2 regions of the Paenibacillus sp. LT-B23 genome follow, and region 1 is predicted to be linked to the other one. Evidence: riboswitches for the same ligand, from Rfam matches in the RefSeq annotation. Region 1 holds a riboswitch; the other holds the start of a gene.
The links. Region 1 has a riboswitch for S-adenosylmethionine ahead of metA (homoserine O-acetyltransferase MetA). Riboswitches for the same ligand answer to the same signal wherever they lie in the genome.
Positions count from the first base shown of each region.

Region 2: linked by a shared signal. The riboswitch ahead of ACWXW9_RS16425 (methionine ABC transporter ATP-binding protein) and the one ahead of metA (homoserine O-acetyltransferase MetA) in region 1 are both predicted to bind S-adenosylmethionine.

Region 1 is NZ_JBSQBM010000010.1:110,857-118,353, forward strand. It holds gene ACWXW9_RS14235 (PLP-dependent transferase) at 1-354, opposite strand, end outside; gene metA (homoserine O-acetyltransferase MetA) at 479-1,396, opposite strand; SAM riboswitch class I at 1,517-1,642, opposite strand; gene corA (magnesium/cobalt transporter CorA) at 2,198-3,133, shown strand; gene ACWXW9_RS14250 (HRDC domain-containing protein) at 3,218-4,231, opposite strand; gene ACWXW9_RS14255 (ROK family protein) at 4,398-5,276, opposite strand; gene ACWXW9_RS14260 (5'-3' exonuclease) at 5,506-6,402, opposite strand; gene ACWXW9_RS14265 (arsenate reductase family protein) at 6,475-6,840, opposite strand; gene ACWXW9_RS14270 (RluA family pseudouridine synthase) at 6,886-7,497, opposite strand, start outside.
Region 2 is NZ_JBSQBM010000012.1:106,927-114,423, reverse strand. It holds gene ACWXW9_RS16450 (YuzB family protein) at 1-25, opposite strand, end outside; gene ACWXW9_RS16445 (NifU family protein) at 113-358, shown strand; gene ACWXW9_RS16440 (SDR family oxidoreductase) at 451-1,215, opposite strand; gene ACWXW9_RS16435 (MetQ/NlpA family ABC transporter substrate-binding protein) at 1,360-2,202, opposite strand; gene ACWXW9_RS16430 (methionine ABC transporter permease) at 2,278-2,946, opposite strand; gene ACWXW9_RS16425 (methionine ABC transporter ATP-binding protein) at 2,943-3,965, opposite strand; SAM riboswitch class I at 4,103-4,242, opposite strand; gene ACWXW9_RS16420 (Cthe_2314 family HEPN domain-containing protein) at 4,372-5,091, opposite strand; gene ACWXW9_RS16415 (UbiD family decarboxylase) at 5,145-6,911, opposite strand; gene ACWXW9_RS16410 (COX15/CtaA family protein) at 7,042-7,497, opposite strand, start outside.

The DNA of each region.
Region 1 (7,497 bases):
GCCGAATCTGGATAAAATACGTTCCAGCAGACGATACGTGCCTCCATACAGATCCAGCGATACAATCAGATGATCTCCTTGTCCAAACAGGGCAAATACCGTTTGCAGCGCCGCCATACCTGAACTGCATGCAAAGCCTGCATCACCGGATTCCAGTGCAGCGGACGCCTCTTCCAGTACTTTACGTGTCGGATTGATCGTCCGAATGTAATCAAAACCTGTGCTTTGGCCCAGACGGGGATGGCGAAACGCTGTAGACTGATAAATCGGAAAATTTACCGCTCCGGTTACCGGCTCTTCGATTGAACCAATCTGTGCTAATCTGCTTTCAATTTTCCACTGTTTCTCACTCATATGAATCCTCCTGTTCATTTCCACATTAGGTGCTATAACATATGCTGCAAAATTGGATTATCATATCTATACTGCTGCGCTGCTGCAAGGTGGTACTGCGTAGATATAAACGTTAAGCCCCTTTTTAAATCTGGGGCCCGATATCGAAAGGGGTTTCTTGGTATACATAATAGTTGAGCCAATTTGAAAATAATAAATTGGCATGCGCACGCCAGGTTGAGGGCGGTGTACGCTCAGGGTCATTGTTGGGAAAATAATTTTTTGGTACTTCAATATCCATCCCTTTGGCGACATCACGATCGTATTCCCATTTCAGAGAAAGTGGATCGTATTCGGAATGCCCAGTCACAAAGATTTGTTTGCCATCACGCGTAGCTACCAGATACACTCCGGCTTCCTCAGATTCGGATAAAAGCTCCAGTTCGGCAATATGCTCAATATCTTCGCGCCGAACCTCTGTATGCCGGGAATGAGGTGCATAAAACAATTCATCAAAACCGCGTAGCAACTTCACTTTAGGTTTAATAACGCTATGCGGAAAAACGCCAAAGCATTTGTAATCAAGTCCGTATTTGGGAACGCCGAAATGATGAAACAGCCCCGCCTGCGAGGCCCAACAGATATGCATGGTCGAAGTTACATTCGTTTTCGTCCATTCAAAAATTTGCCGGATTTCCTCCCAGTAGTTCACATCTTCAAACTCAAGCTGTTCAACGGGTGCTCCCGTAATCACCATGCCGTCAAAACGGCTGTTTCTGATCTCCTCAAACGTTTTATAAAACATGTTCAAATATTCCTGCGATGTATTTTTAGATACATGCGACTTCATGTGTACCAGCGTAACGTCCACTTGAAGCGGGGTATTGCCGACCAGACGCAACAGCTGAGTTTCCGTCGTTTCTTTGGTAGGCATCAAATTCAAAATGGCGATGCGCAACGGACGAATATCCTGATGATAGGCCAGGCTTTCATCCATTACGAAAATATTTTCGCCCTCCAGCACTTCCTTGGCAGGTAGTGTATCCGGAATTTTAATCGGCATGTAAACTCACTCCTTGTTCGGTGAAGTTTTTGCGAAAATCGTCATGCTGAGATGCCGGGCATATAATAAAAAGACCTTCCTCGGTTACGAGAAAGGTCATATTTGTATCCATATGCGCCTCTCTCATCTGTCAGGGCATCGCTCTTTGTAAGAAGCGCGCGTCCTGCAAGAATTAGCACCGTGCGATTAAAATCGCCGGTTGCCGGGTATCATCGGGCTAGTCCCTCCACCTGCTCTTGATAAGATTTCGCTATATTCAGTTTGGGTTCATAAAAAGTTCTTGTTGTTCACTTTAATGCATCCGCTGGGCTTCGTCAAGATGGGACTTGTAATTTTCCACCCCTGCATTCACATTTCGTCTTACATTTCCATATGTTAAATCATACATTACCCCATCGCCGAAGCTCTTGTCACTACTGTTGATTTAGCCCATGATTTTGCGCTTGAAAGGCTGTAGGCCGAGCGTTATACTATACAAGTGCTATTGGCGAAAATATAAAACAGTGGTGCAGATTTAGAGTGCTCTCTGCGATACTGTGGCAAACTAAAAAGAACATTTGTGAGGTGAATCCGGAATGGAAGGCGACCCGAGTCCGAATAGGCGGCGATCCCTGAACAACAGCATAGGAATGACTTCAGCTTGCCGAAAGACGGGACGCCAGGCTCTGCATGCTCCAAAAGCCTCTTGCTTTTGATGAGGATGCCGCTTACCCGATCCGGCTAACTGGCTAACTGAGTCCATTCCTTATGCTTTTAGGTACACGTATTTTCCGTTACGACGGAGCATAAGGAGTGACATATATGAAAATCCGTTTGGTAAACAACGGGGTTTTTACCCCTGTCGAAGAAATTGAAATGGCGCTTACTCCGCCAGCAGAAGGCTTTTATTGGATTGATGCCGATGTTGACGATCTGGCAGTGCTCCAACCTTTGTTCTCCATGCATGATCTCGCGGTAGAGGACTGTTTGAGTGAAGAAGAGCAGCGTCCAAAGATTGAAATTTACGAAAGCCATTATTTTATCGTTGTAAACAGCATTCGTTTTGATGATGAAGAAATATTTTTACGTGCTTTGAACATTTTTCTCGGCCGCCATTTCATCATTACGGTGACTAAGCAGAAAATCAATGAGCTACGCACCCTCAAGCCTATGTTGTGGGAGCAGGAGGTCAGCCAGCCTGACCGTTTTATGTATCTGTTGGTCGACTTGATCGTTGACAACTATTTTCTGGTTGGTGACCGGATTGAGGTTCGCATTGAGAAGCTGGAAGAAGACATTCTGATGCATACCAAAAAATCGCATTTGAATGAAATTATCGGCTTACGCAGTGAGATTCTGTGGCTGAAAAAAGTGCTTGGTCCGCAAAAAGAAGTCATCAATACGTTGAACAAACGGGATTTACGGCTGATCGACGATCAATTACAAAAATATTTTAGCGACATTTATGAAAATGCCGTGAAAATTTCGGAGACTTTCGAAACTTACCGCGATCTAATGGGTAACCTTCGAGAAGCTTATCAATCCAGTATCGCTAACCGTGCGAATGAAATTATGCGCGTGTTTACAGCGATTACAACTGTATTTATGCCGTTGACGGTGATAACCGGAATTTATGGTATGAACTTTGATAATATGCCTGAGCTTCATACGCGTTATGGTTATTTTGTCGTCATTGGTATTATGGTGGCGCTAGGGGTTAGCATGTTCTGTATTTTCCGCAAGAAGGATTGGGTTTGAAAAGAAAAGGTTGAAGCAGTAGCCGTATCCTCACAGGATATAGCTACTGCTTTTTTTGTGTGATTATTTTATATTTGCGCGATGTTATCCCGCATGTCGATCTGATGCCACCTGATGGCGAAAACGGATACGAATCAAACGCAGCCGCTCATAAACTTGATCCAGCCCCGTTTCCGCGGCCTGTTCCTCACCATATACCCGCAGCATGACGGGCTTGAGCAGCGTATCCCCCAGTTCTTCGTACGCAGACCAGATCGCCGTCTGCTCTTCCTCAGATACGTTCACCAGTTCCTGACGGATCAGCTTTTCCATATCGATTCCATCTCGATCCAAATGCTCCACTGCTTCAATCATTTCTCTACGATGTAACCCCACCTTCAGTCCAATATGCTCCAATGTAAGACCGTCTGAAATACCTTCAATAATGGTTTTTGTCAGACTGAATTTATTCAGTTCCTGCTTATATTGGTTCTCTTTTTGCTTGTACAGCCACGATAAGAAAACTTCCTCATCCAGCGTCTCTGTTACCCAATTTAGCGGAAATGGCGTAGTCCGGTCATTTTGTGTCGTTATAGCCAGCAGTTCTGGCCCATATTGAGATATTTTACCCTGCCCCATCCCTGGTAGCTCCAGCAACTCCTCCTCGGTATGGGGAAGATAGACGCTAATCAACCGGAGCAGACGATTGGTGGCAATAAAATAAGGTGCCTTTCGCTCGGCAGCCGCCTTTTGCCGCCTCCACATCGTCAATTGCTCATACACATCATCACGCGGAAACAAATCGCTATAACAATACAGCTTTTGTAATGTTTGTCCACGTCCTGCTGACCCTGACCCTTCCTGCTCATGGAAAACACCATGGATTAAGGGTCTGTAGCCCTCTGCCATCTTCAGCGCCAGCTCATGGCGGTATACATGCAGCAACTCCTGCCACAAGCTGCCCTCATACCAAAGATCCTCTGTACTTTCATCCAAACTGTGTTGTGTGCTCCATCCTGCACTCCATACCCCATCATGTTGACCAATCCATACCTGGGCAAATAGCTCATGGCCCTGTTCATTCCGTTTGGACAAGCGGTTTAAAAATACAATTTCCATGCTTTTTTCCTCCATGCTTATAATTGGGTTACAGTCCGGTACAACGCCAAACGCAAAAAAAGCACCTATCCCGCGTATTCGCAAGAAAGGTGCTTCCCTTTTTGAGCCGTACTATACTGTTGCCTATATGATAACCGTACCTTGGATCGCCGTCAACCCAAAATTATCATTTGTTCAGCTTTTCCTTTGCCAAGGCAAGAGCACCGCACAATCCGGCATTGTCTCCCAAGCCTGGGGCCACGATATATTGATCAATTTCTGTAGTCAGACTCGGATGCTGTACGTATCCGTTCAACAGTTTTTGAAGCTCGGCGCGAACGAGTGGGAACAGTTGTTCCTGCTTCATCACTCCGCCGCCCATAATAATTTTTTGCGGTGAAAGAATCAATACATAGCTCATCAAAGCCTGTGCCAGATAGTAAGCTTCCATCTCCCAAGCCGGATGATCCACAGAAAGCTCATGGCCTTTGACCTTCCATCTTTTTTCAAGTGCAGGACCCGCTGCCAGCCCTTCCAGACAATCTCCGTGATAAGGACATGTCCCTTCATAAGTATCTTCTGGATGACGACGCACCAGGATATGACCCATTTCAGGATGGGACAATCCATGAATCAGCTTTCCACCGACCAAAGCACCCGCTCCGATACCTGTACCTATCGTAATATAGAGACAGCTATCCAGTCCCTTAGCCGCCCCCCAGATGGATTCGCCCAATGCTGCACCGTTCACATCCGTGTCAAATCCCATAGGTACGTCAAAATGCTCTTTCAGTTTGCCGATCAGGTTATAATTGCCCCAATGCGGCTTTGGCGTTGTTGTAATATAGCCATATGTATCACTGCCTTCGATAGGATCAATCGGCCCGAACGACCCTACGCCCAGTGCTTCAATGCCCTTCCCTTCAAAAAATGCAACGACATTCGCCATCGTTTCTGCTGGCGTGGCTGTCGGAAAGCTCGCGCGTTCCAGCACCTCTCCCTGTTCGTTGCCAATTCCACATACAAATTTGGTACCGCCTGCCTCAATTGCTCCCAATACTGTCATAGCTGCTGTTGTCCCCTCTCAGTCATGATCCGGTTCTCTCTATCCTATATTCGCCTGAAACGTGTCCAAGGTCAATCCCCTTATCCCAATTGTATATAATCCTTCACAACAATATATATCTCCCTTGACATAACTGTGTATAAAAAAGGACACTAACGCACCAAGCGCCAGCATCCTCATATGTGTAATACGAGCTCCGAGTTGTACCTGTGAAGTCAAACTGGCTTCGTTATGATCCAGTTGCCACACCCATTAACGTACACAAGCTTTTCATTTCAAGCTCCTCAAACTTGTCTACAATTTGCACATGATCCAGTGTCAACAGACAACTGTCCAGTGCGCATGCTACAGGTACACCACAGTGAATTTCTGCCAACTTACGTGACAAATGTAGCATATCCAGATCACTCTCGATCTTTTTGCGCACTGCTGGCGTCAATTGATCCAGATTCTCCAGAATACCTTCAATGGAGTCATATTCCTGTACCAGCTTGAGTGCCGTCTTCTCACCAATGCCTCGTACTCCCGGGTAATTGTCGCTTGCATCCCCCATCAGGCCCTTGAGGTCCACGACTTGGCGAGGTTTGAGTCCTTTTTCAGACAGCAGCGTTTCCGGGGTATACACCATATAATTGCCGTGACCTTTTTTCATAATAATAACCCGTGTCCGCTCATCCACCAATTGGAGTAAATCATGATCTCCGGAGAGAATCATTACATCCATGTCCTCATTCTGCGTATAGTGGCGTGCCAGCGTACCGATGCAATCATCCGCTTCAAAGCCTGCGGCTCCAATATTAGGAATGCCGAGGCTATCCGTCACATCACGGATCAATGTAAATTGAGGAATCAAATCATCCGGCGCGTCAGCGCGATTCCCCTTGTACGCAGCAAAATGCTCCCCGCGGAACGTCGTTCCTCCCATATCCCAGCAGCATACGACATGCGTCGGATTATATGTTTGTACCGCATCCCAAAAATATCGAATAAAACCATATATGGCGTTCGTTGGCACTCCGGCCTTTGTACGCCTTATATAACCGTTTGCAGCAGTTGCATAATAAGCGCGGAATAACAGAGCCATGCCGTCAACCAGCATTATGGATTGTTCATTACGTTGTGTCACAGATTGTATTGCTCCCATTCATCATATTATTTAACCCCAACAGTATAACATATCGCGGAGCCAAATTGGACGTTATTGAGCGCCCCAAGCTTCCTCAAATGTTTCCTCTTTGAAGCCTACCGTTACTTTGTTCCCGTCCGTTACAATCGGACGCTTGATCAATCTTCCATTCGAGGATAAAAGCGAGATTTGCTCTTCACGGCTCATGTCTGCCAGCTTGTCCTTTAGCTTTAGCTCCTTATAAACCTCACCGCTCGTATTGAAAAACTTTTTCAGCTCCAACCCACTTTTGCTGATTAAATCAGCTAATTCCTCCGGGTCGGGCGGTTGTTCAAAAATAGGAATCAATTCTGTTTCATGTCCCTTGCTTTGCAGCCATTTCACTGCATTGCGACAAGTGCTGCATTTGGAGTACTGGTATACTTTCAACTGGCTCATCGTTATGTTAACCCTCCGTATTTCATTCGCTTTGTATATATTTTATTACGGACGACATTCCGCTCTTAACAGCTCCTGCAACTGGGCCATATCGTCCGGCAATGGGGCGCAAAACGTCAACTGCTCTCCGGTCACAGGATGCACCAAGGACAGCTCTGAGGCATGCAGTGCCTGTCTGGGCATCTGGGCATCCAGCTGATCATAACGCTCAAGTTGCGCAGCGTCAGCAGGCGTATTTCGGTACATTTTATCTCCGATCAACGGACATCCGATAGAAGTCATGTGTACCCGGATTTGGTGTGTACGTCCGGATTCCAGCTTGATCCCGATGCGGCTCCCCTCATTCCAGGCTTCCTCCAGCTTATAGAGTGTAAGGGCCGGATAACCATCAGGGGTCACCATGCGCAAATGCGGATCATCCGGATTACGGTCAATCGGCCCATCCACCCTTCCTTCCTGTGGATCAGGGCAACCGTGCACCAGGGCCGTGTAGCGCTTATCCACCGTCCCCGCAATCATTTGCTCGGAAATATGCTGGTGTACATATGGATTTTTAGCCACCACAAGGACACCCGTCGTCTCCTGATCGAGACGATGAACGGGACGGAACCTGAATAGCTCGCCTTTGGCCTGCCAATAATGCACAACCCCGTTAGC
Region 2 (7,497 bases), on a different contig from region 1:
AAAATTCAATGATGGGTCTTAACATTTTTTCACCTGCTTTGGACGACGGGCATTTTAATTTGGCCCGCTTTGTAATATAATAAATAGGGTATAGGAAAGGAGTTGAATTCTAATGAGCGAAACACAAAGCATTCCAATGTATGATGAAGTATCCGAAGTATTGGATAAGCTTCGTCCGTTCCTGCAACGCGATGGTGGCGACGTTGAGCTGGTTGATGTAGAAGACGGCATCGTTAAGCTGAAGCTGGTAGGCGCTTGCGGCAGTTGCCCAAGTTCCACAATCACGCTGAAAGCAGGGATTGAACGCGCTCTTCTCGAAGAAGTCGACGGCGTCCAAGAAGTGGTACAAGTATTCTAATGCTTGATGCATAATGATCATGAGAGTCTTGACTTCGGTAACGAAGCTCAAGACTCTTTTTTGTGTATCGGGGTCTACTGGATCTTAATCCCTTATATGGTCGGTCGAATCGGATCCAGCCCTCCCGACACATCCATAATATTGCCTGTGATAAAATCCGAATCCTCATCACACAAATAAGCAATCACTCGCGCAATGTCCTCTCCACTCCCCGGCCGTCCGCGCGGTGTCTCTTTATCCTGCAAGCCGATGACGTCGGCAATTGACTTTTCCTTGTTCGCCCCCCGGATATCCCCGGGACAAATCATATTGACCGTGATACCATAGGGAGCTTCCTCCACAGCCAGTGACTTCGTAAAAGACACCAGCCCCACCTTGGCGGCTGCGTACACCGCGCGATGCGGCCAAGCTCGTGCTTCTCCAGCATGACCAAAGCCAAAATGAATAATACGTCCCCATTGCTGGTTCCGCATATGAGGTAGTACCAGATGATCCAGCAGCATCGTACCGACCAGATTCCCCTGAATCATGGCATGAATCTCGGCTACACTGTAATCCGCAAACAAGCGACGTTCCCGGATGAACGGTCCCGCGTTATTTACCATAATATCTACGCCACCCAGCCGATTCTGTACTTCGCCGATCAACCTTGTAATATCTTCCTGAATCGAAATATCTCCTTGCAAAGACAGACAGCGTACTCCCTTGGCTTCAATCACCTGCCTAAGCTCTTCGGCTTCGGTTTGGCTATGCACATAATTCAGAGCAATATCACAGCCTTCATCAGCCAGACGCAGAGCGGTCATTTTACCTAATCCTTTGGCACTGCCTGTTATGAGTGCGACTTTGTGTCTCAACAGTTTTCCTCCTCTTCACAGAGAACGGTCACTCCCAAGTATAAAATATTTAGGCTTCGCCTACAACTCCAGCAAAAAAGAAACCCCAAATCCTCTTGTTCAAGAGAATTAGGGGTTGGGGTTCAACGCGTTCTCGTGTCCAGCTTAAAATGCCGGGATAATCGCGCCTTGGTATTTGTCTTCGATGAATTTTTTAGTTTCCGGGGATTGCAAAGCTTTGATCAGCTTTTGAATCGCTTCGGAATCTTTATTATCCGGACGCGCTACCAGAACGTTAGCATATGGAGAATCCTTGTCTTCCAGTGCCAGTGCATCCTTTGTAGGGTTCAGCTTCGCTTCCAGAGCGTAGTTTGTGTTGATCAGTGCAATGTCCACTTCAGGCAACTGACGTGGCAGCATAGCCGCTTCCAGCTCCTTGAATTTCAGGTTTTTCGGGTTTTCTGTAATATCTTTTACGGTTGCTTCGATGTTGCTTGCGTCTTTCAGCTTGATCAGACCTTGTTTCTCCAACAACAACAATGCACGACCTCCATTGGTTGCATCGTTCGGGATGGCTACGGTAGCACCGTCTGGAATTTCATCAAGCTTTTTATATTTTTGGGAGTAGATACCGAATGGCTCCAAATGAACCGCGCCCACAGAAACCAGGTCCATTTTGCGCTCTTTGTTCATAACATCCATGTAAGGTACATGTTGATAGAAGTTAGCATCCAGTTGCTTGTCGAACAATTGTACGTTCGGTTGTACGTAGTCGTTAAACTGAACGACTTGAAGACGAACGCCCTCTTTTTCCAACTGAGGCTTGATCGCTTCCAAAATTTCCGCGTGCGGCACAGGAGAAGCGCCAACTTTCAGCTCGACTTCACGTGGTGACCCGCCTGTGTTTTGGGTCGCATTGTTTGTATCGGATGTCGTGCTTTTTGTACCGCAAGCAGCCAGCACCGCAATTAATGTCAAGCTTAATACGACCAATACCCATTTTTTCATGTGATTACCCCTCCAATAAATTGTAGTGTTCAGGATTCAGACGTCCTGATCAATAAGGATATCTATATGGTTTCCCTATTTTCGAGTATAATGCCGAACCAGACGGTCTCCCGCCATTTGCAGCAGTTGCACCAGTACGACCATTAGTACGACCGCAACGATCATTACAGCCGTTTCATAACGGTAGTATCCGTAGTTGATAGCCAGTGTACCCAGACCACCGCCCCCGATCATACCGGACATCGCTGTATAGGATACGAGCGTAACAACGGTAATCGTTAATGCGGCGAGCAGACCCGGCAGTGCCTCACGCAACAGCACCCGACGGATAATCTGCCCTGTAGAGGCGCCCATGGCTTGTGCAGCCTCGATGACACCCTTGTCCACTTCGCGCAATGACGTCTCTACGAGACGGGCGAAGAATGGCGCAGCACCAATGACCAGCGGTGGAATCGTACCCAGCACTCCCGTGGAAGTCCCCACCAGCGACCGTGTAAAAGGAATCAGTGCAACAATCAAAATAATAAACGGTACGGAACGCAAAATGTTTACGATAAAGGAAAGTACAACGTATATCACCTTCATCAGATTCCATGAAGAGCGGCTTGCCAAAAACAATAAAATCCCAAGAGGCAGACCAATAATAAGGGTGAACAACGCAGATGCACCAAGCATCTGAAGTGTCTCTAATGTAGAGTTACCTAGTTCTTCCCAACTCACTTGTGAAAAATCAAGTTCACTCATTGTCCGATCACCTCCACATCAAGTCCCTGACCGGACACTTCACGCAGCGTATGCTCAATATCCTCCTGATTTCCTTCAAAACGGACGATAAGCTGTCCATACGGTACGTTTTTAATTGTGGAGATGGTTCCCTGCAAGATCGCAAAATCAACGCCGGTACTACGAGCCGTTCGTGACAGAATCGCATCGTATGTCTTGCTGCCCAAAAATGAAATCCGTACAACATGCGCAGATTCGCCGCCTCCTGCTGCTGTAATCGCTGCTTGTAGCTCCTCGGGATGCTCAGACTCCCGCTGGATAAAGTCCTTGGTCACCTGATGCTGCGGCTTCAGGAATACTTCTGCCACCGGACCTTGCTCCACGATGTCGCCCTGATGAATGACGCCGACACGATCACAGATGCTTTGAATGACATGCATTTCATGCGTAATCAGCACGATGGTCAAATTAAAGCGCTGGTTAATGTCTAAAAGCAATTTCAGGATGGACCCTGTCGTCTGCGGATCAAGCGCCGAAGTTGCCTCGTCGCACAGCAGTACATGAGGATCACTGGCAAGCGCTCGTGCAATACCTACCCGCTGCTTTTGTCCACCCGAGAGCTGTGATGGATATTTAGCGCTGTGTTCTTCCAGACCGACCAGTTCCAGCAATTCACGAACCTTCTGGTCCAACTTCTCCTTCGGCGTATTTACCAAGCGCAACGGAAAGGCAATATTGTCATATACCGTCGCCGAGGATAACAAATTAAAATGCTGAAAGATCATTCCGATTTTACGACGCTGTTTCTGTAACTGGGATTGGCTTACCGTGGCGAGATTCACGCCATCTACCCATACCTCGCCCGAGGTCGGACGTTCCAATAAATTAATACAGCGGATCAGCGTACTTTTCCCCGCTCCGGAATGACCGATAACTCCAAATATTTCACCACGCTCTATGGAAAGATTCAAACCGGACAGCGCACTAACGCGTCGGCTGCCTTTGCCATAATGCTTGGTTAATTGCTTAAGCTCTATCAACGTGCTGCGACCCCCTTCACTCTTCCTTACCCTTTTAAGCGACGTTCATCTCTCCGGAATTATAAAATTCCTTCTCTATGATTATACAAAAAGAGCCCCTTTCACAGAAATGAAAAGGGCCCCACCATGCGAACCTTTTCTCATCTGTCAAAACCGTTATAAGTCTAGCGGTTTTGTAGGAATTAGCACCATAATGTTCCCTTCCGGTGTTTCACACCGGAAAAGAACGGGTTGCCGGGCTTCATCGGGCCAGTCCCTCCACCTCTCTGGATAAGAAAATATGTTAAACTCCAGCTTTAGCTGTCCGTTAAATTAATTTATAAAATCATAATTCAAGCATTTTCTGAAACTAGATTTCAGTATAGATAGTTTACATAGCTTTGTCAAAGGATATTTTCCGACTTAATTATGGATGAGCTTCCCGGTTCTCCCACTGTTTCGCCGTATAACGAAAAGCAGTCGCCAGGGAACGATTCACCATCTCCAGACCTTGCTTCAAATCATCTAGGTGATGATCCAAATCCTCCAGTTGTATCTTGCCGTACAAAGCACGATGCCGCTGCCAGAGATCATCCTGCATTTCCGTATTCATATAGTGTATTTCCGTGTTACGCCGCTTGCGCAGCCGATTGATCGCGTCAGTGTATGAGTCCTTGATATCATTTAAGCTGTCCGTCATTACAGGATGCATCTTCAAATACCTGAATTGCCGTAGCACGGTAAAATAAGAATAATGCGGCTTATACTCGCCTGTTTTCAGATCATACAGATCATTGAGCCAGTTCCCGAGCTTATCCAAAATGGAAAATACCCTCACAAACCCATCCTTATAAAAGAATACGTACAACGCATAATCCGATTTCTCATCCACGCTCATATCCTCGGCATATCCTGCTTTAACTTTCGTTCGGAAAAAGGCGGCAGCATGATGGCTCTGCTCCAGCTCATCCAAAGATGACATCAGGCCCCGCGTCAAAATATCCGCCTTGCGAAAAGCATGAGTCGGATCTCCACTGGCCTGAATTTGCCGCTCCAGCAATTTCAGCATGTCTGACATGCTGTTCATAGCATCCAGCAGAATGCCCTTGTTCACACGTGGCGGCTCGCCTAGCAGCTTGCGTATCATGCTCACGCCTCCTTTTATGAATGTAAAATCCGGTTGTTGGGTTGGCTAGAGCGTCAAGCGAAATAACTCGTCCACCGTTGATCTACAAGCTTAACAATATCCTCGCGCGGCAGCACTTCATCCGGATAGCCGGGCTTCATGCGTGCATCCACCACAATTGGCAGCTTGTAGTTCAAATGATGCAAACGGACCTCGCTGTCTGCATACATATCCGTAGCCGGGTTAAACCGCGTAAACACCGTCCACAGGAATGATGCTTGTGAGCGAACGACTTCCTTGGCATCATCTACAATAAAGACAAGCGGCCATTCCTGCTCACCCGCAGACAAACGCTCCAGTACCCGCGCTGCCAGCTCAGGCTCCTGCTCAAAGGTCGCACCGGATACGACGAGACATCCTCCGCAATACGGCTCAATTTCGCGAATACCCGGCAGGTCGCCTCCTTCATAGGCACGATGCAGTTCACGTATAGGCTCACCTACACCCATCAGGATCGCTTTACTGCCGTGATTCAGCTTACGGCCTGTATAATCAAGTGTATCGTGAGACGTATGATTGAAAATAAATAAATCCGTCGCTGGATTAAATCTCTCCAGAATGGTTTCCAGCAGCAGGTTAAAATCAGATAAATCGATGACCCGATCCGTTAGCATCAGGAATTTGGTCAATGACAATTGGCCCTGTCCCAAAATGGTAAAGCCTGATACCAGCGCTTCGCGGGAATAGCTTTCACGCACAACTGCCGCTGCCAATGCATGTACACCCGTTTCTGCGTAAGCCCACAGAGACTTAACGGAAGGCATCACAAGCGGATAGGCAGGTGACAGTAGACGTTGTAAAAATTCACCGAGATAATAATCCTCCTGCCGTGGTTTACCTACAATGGTTGCTGGATAAATGGCATCCTTACGGTGGTACATATGCTTGACATGAAATACAGGGAAATCATGCTGTAAGGAGTAGTAGCCAAAATGATCACCAAACGGTCCTTCCGGACGACGTTCGTGAGGCGGCACATAGCCGCTGATCGCAAATTCGGCCTCTGCCGGAATCCGGTGACCGCCGAGTGGGTCTTCTGTCATTGGCAGCTTGCCGCCCATAATGAGCGAGGCAAGTAGCAGCTCAGGCAGATTTTCCGGTGCCGGAGCAATTGCGGATGCAATCAGAGCAGGTGGCCCGCCAATGATAACTGTCGTAGGCAACGGCTCATTACGCAGCTCAGCTTCATGATAATGAAAGCCGCCGCCTTTATGGATTTGCCAGTGAATCCCGGTGGTCTGATCATCATAAATCTGGATGCGGTACATGCCCAAATTATGATCCTTGGACTGACCCGGCTTCTCGGTATATACGAGCGGAAGCGTGATAAACGGCCCCCCGTCATCCTGCCAGCTCGTCACTCTTGGAAGTGGAGCCAGCGGAGCATCCGTACGGCGAACTCCCAGTACAGGAGCCTCGCTATGGGATACCGTTTTCAGCCCTACTTTTAGCATGTCCTTAATCAGTCCACGTTCATTCCACAATGCCTTGGGGGTAGGTGGAAGCAATGTTTTGGTCGCCCCTACAATTGCATCCATCAGTTGTTCCGGGCGAGGCCCAAAGGCCATATCCACACGACGGTTTGTGCCAAACAGATTACTGGCTACAGGGAACGGAGTACCTTTTACATTGGTGAACAGCAATGCCGGGCCTTCTTCCTCAATAACTCTCCGATGAATTTCGGCCAGTTCCAAATAAGGATCGACAGGTGCTTCTATAATTTGAAGATTATTTTCTTTACGTAGCGCTTCAATAAATTGGCGTAAATTCTGGTAGATCAACTGGACGATTCCTCCTAAGCAAATCAAGCCCTCGAGAAACTCGCGGGCCTGGTTTGTTTCTTATATGCTATTATACGTGCTTCAACGCCACTTGGGCAAAATATCCGTTTCACCAACCATACATGACTACTTAAGTGCGCTGTGTGTGCGTCCGAACGATGTTGCGATCCGGCGACAACTGCCATACCCGATAGCTCAAGTAGCACAAAATGGAGAACAGCGTTGCAATAACCAGCATATGTCCGAGTACGACGAACATGTAAATTTCCGGTCTGGTAACGTACAGCAGACTGATCCCAATAATCACCTGAAGTAAAATTAACACCACCGAAACAACGCCCAGGACACGAATATCCCGATGATTCGGGTGATAGCGATAGGAGTAATGTCCCACGGCTAAAATGATCACGAACAATAGCCCGGCCGAAAGCTGGTGAAGCAATAGCGGAGATATCACACCGCCGAGATCCACAATTTTCCGAATTTCCGAGTGACTGAGCAGTGCGCCTGAATACACAGCAATATACGTATAAATCGTCGACAGCCATATGAAATTACGATAGCCCCTGTTGACAGGCGTGGTCGC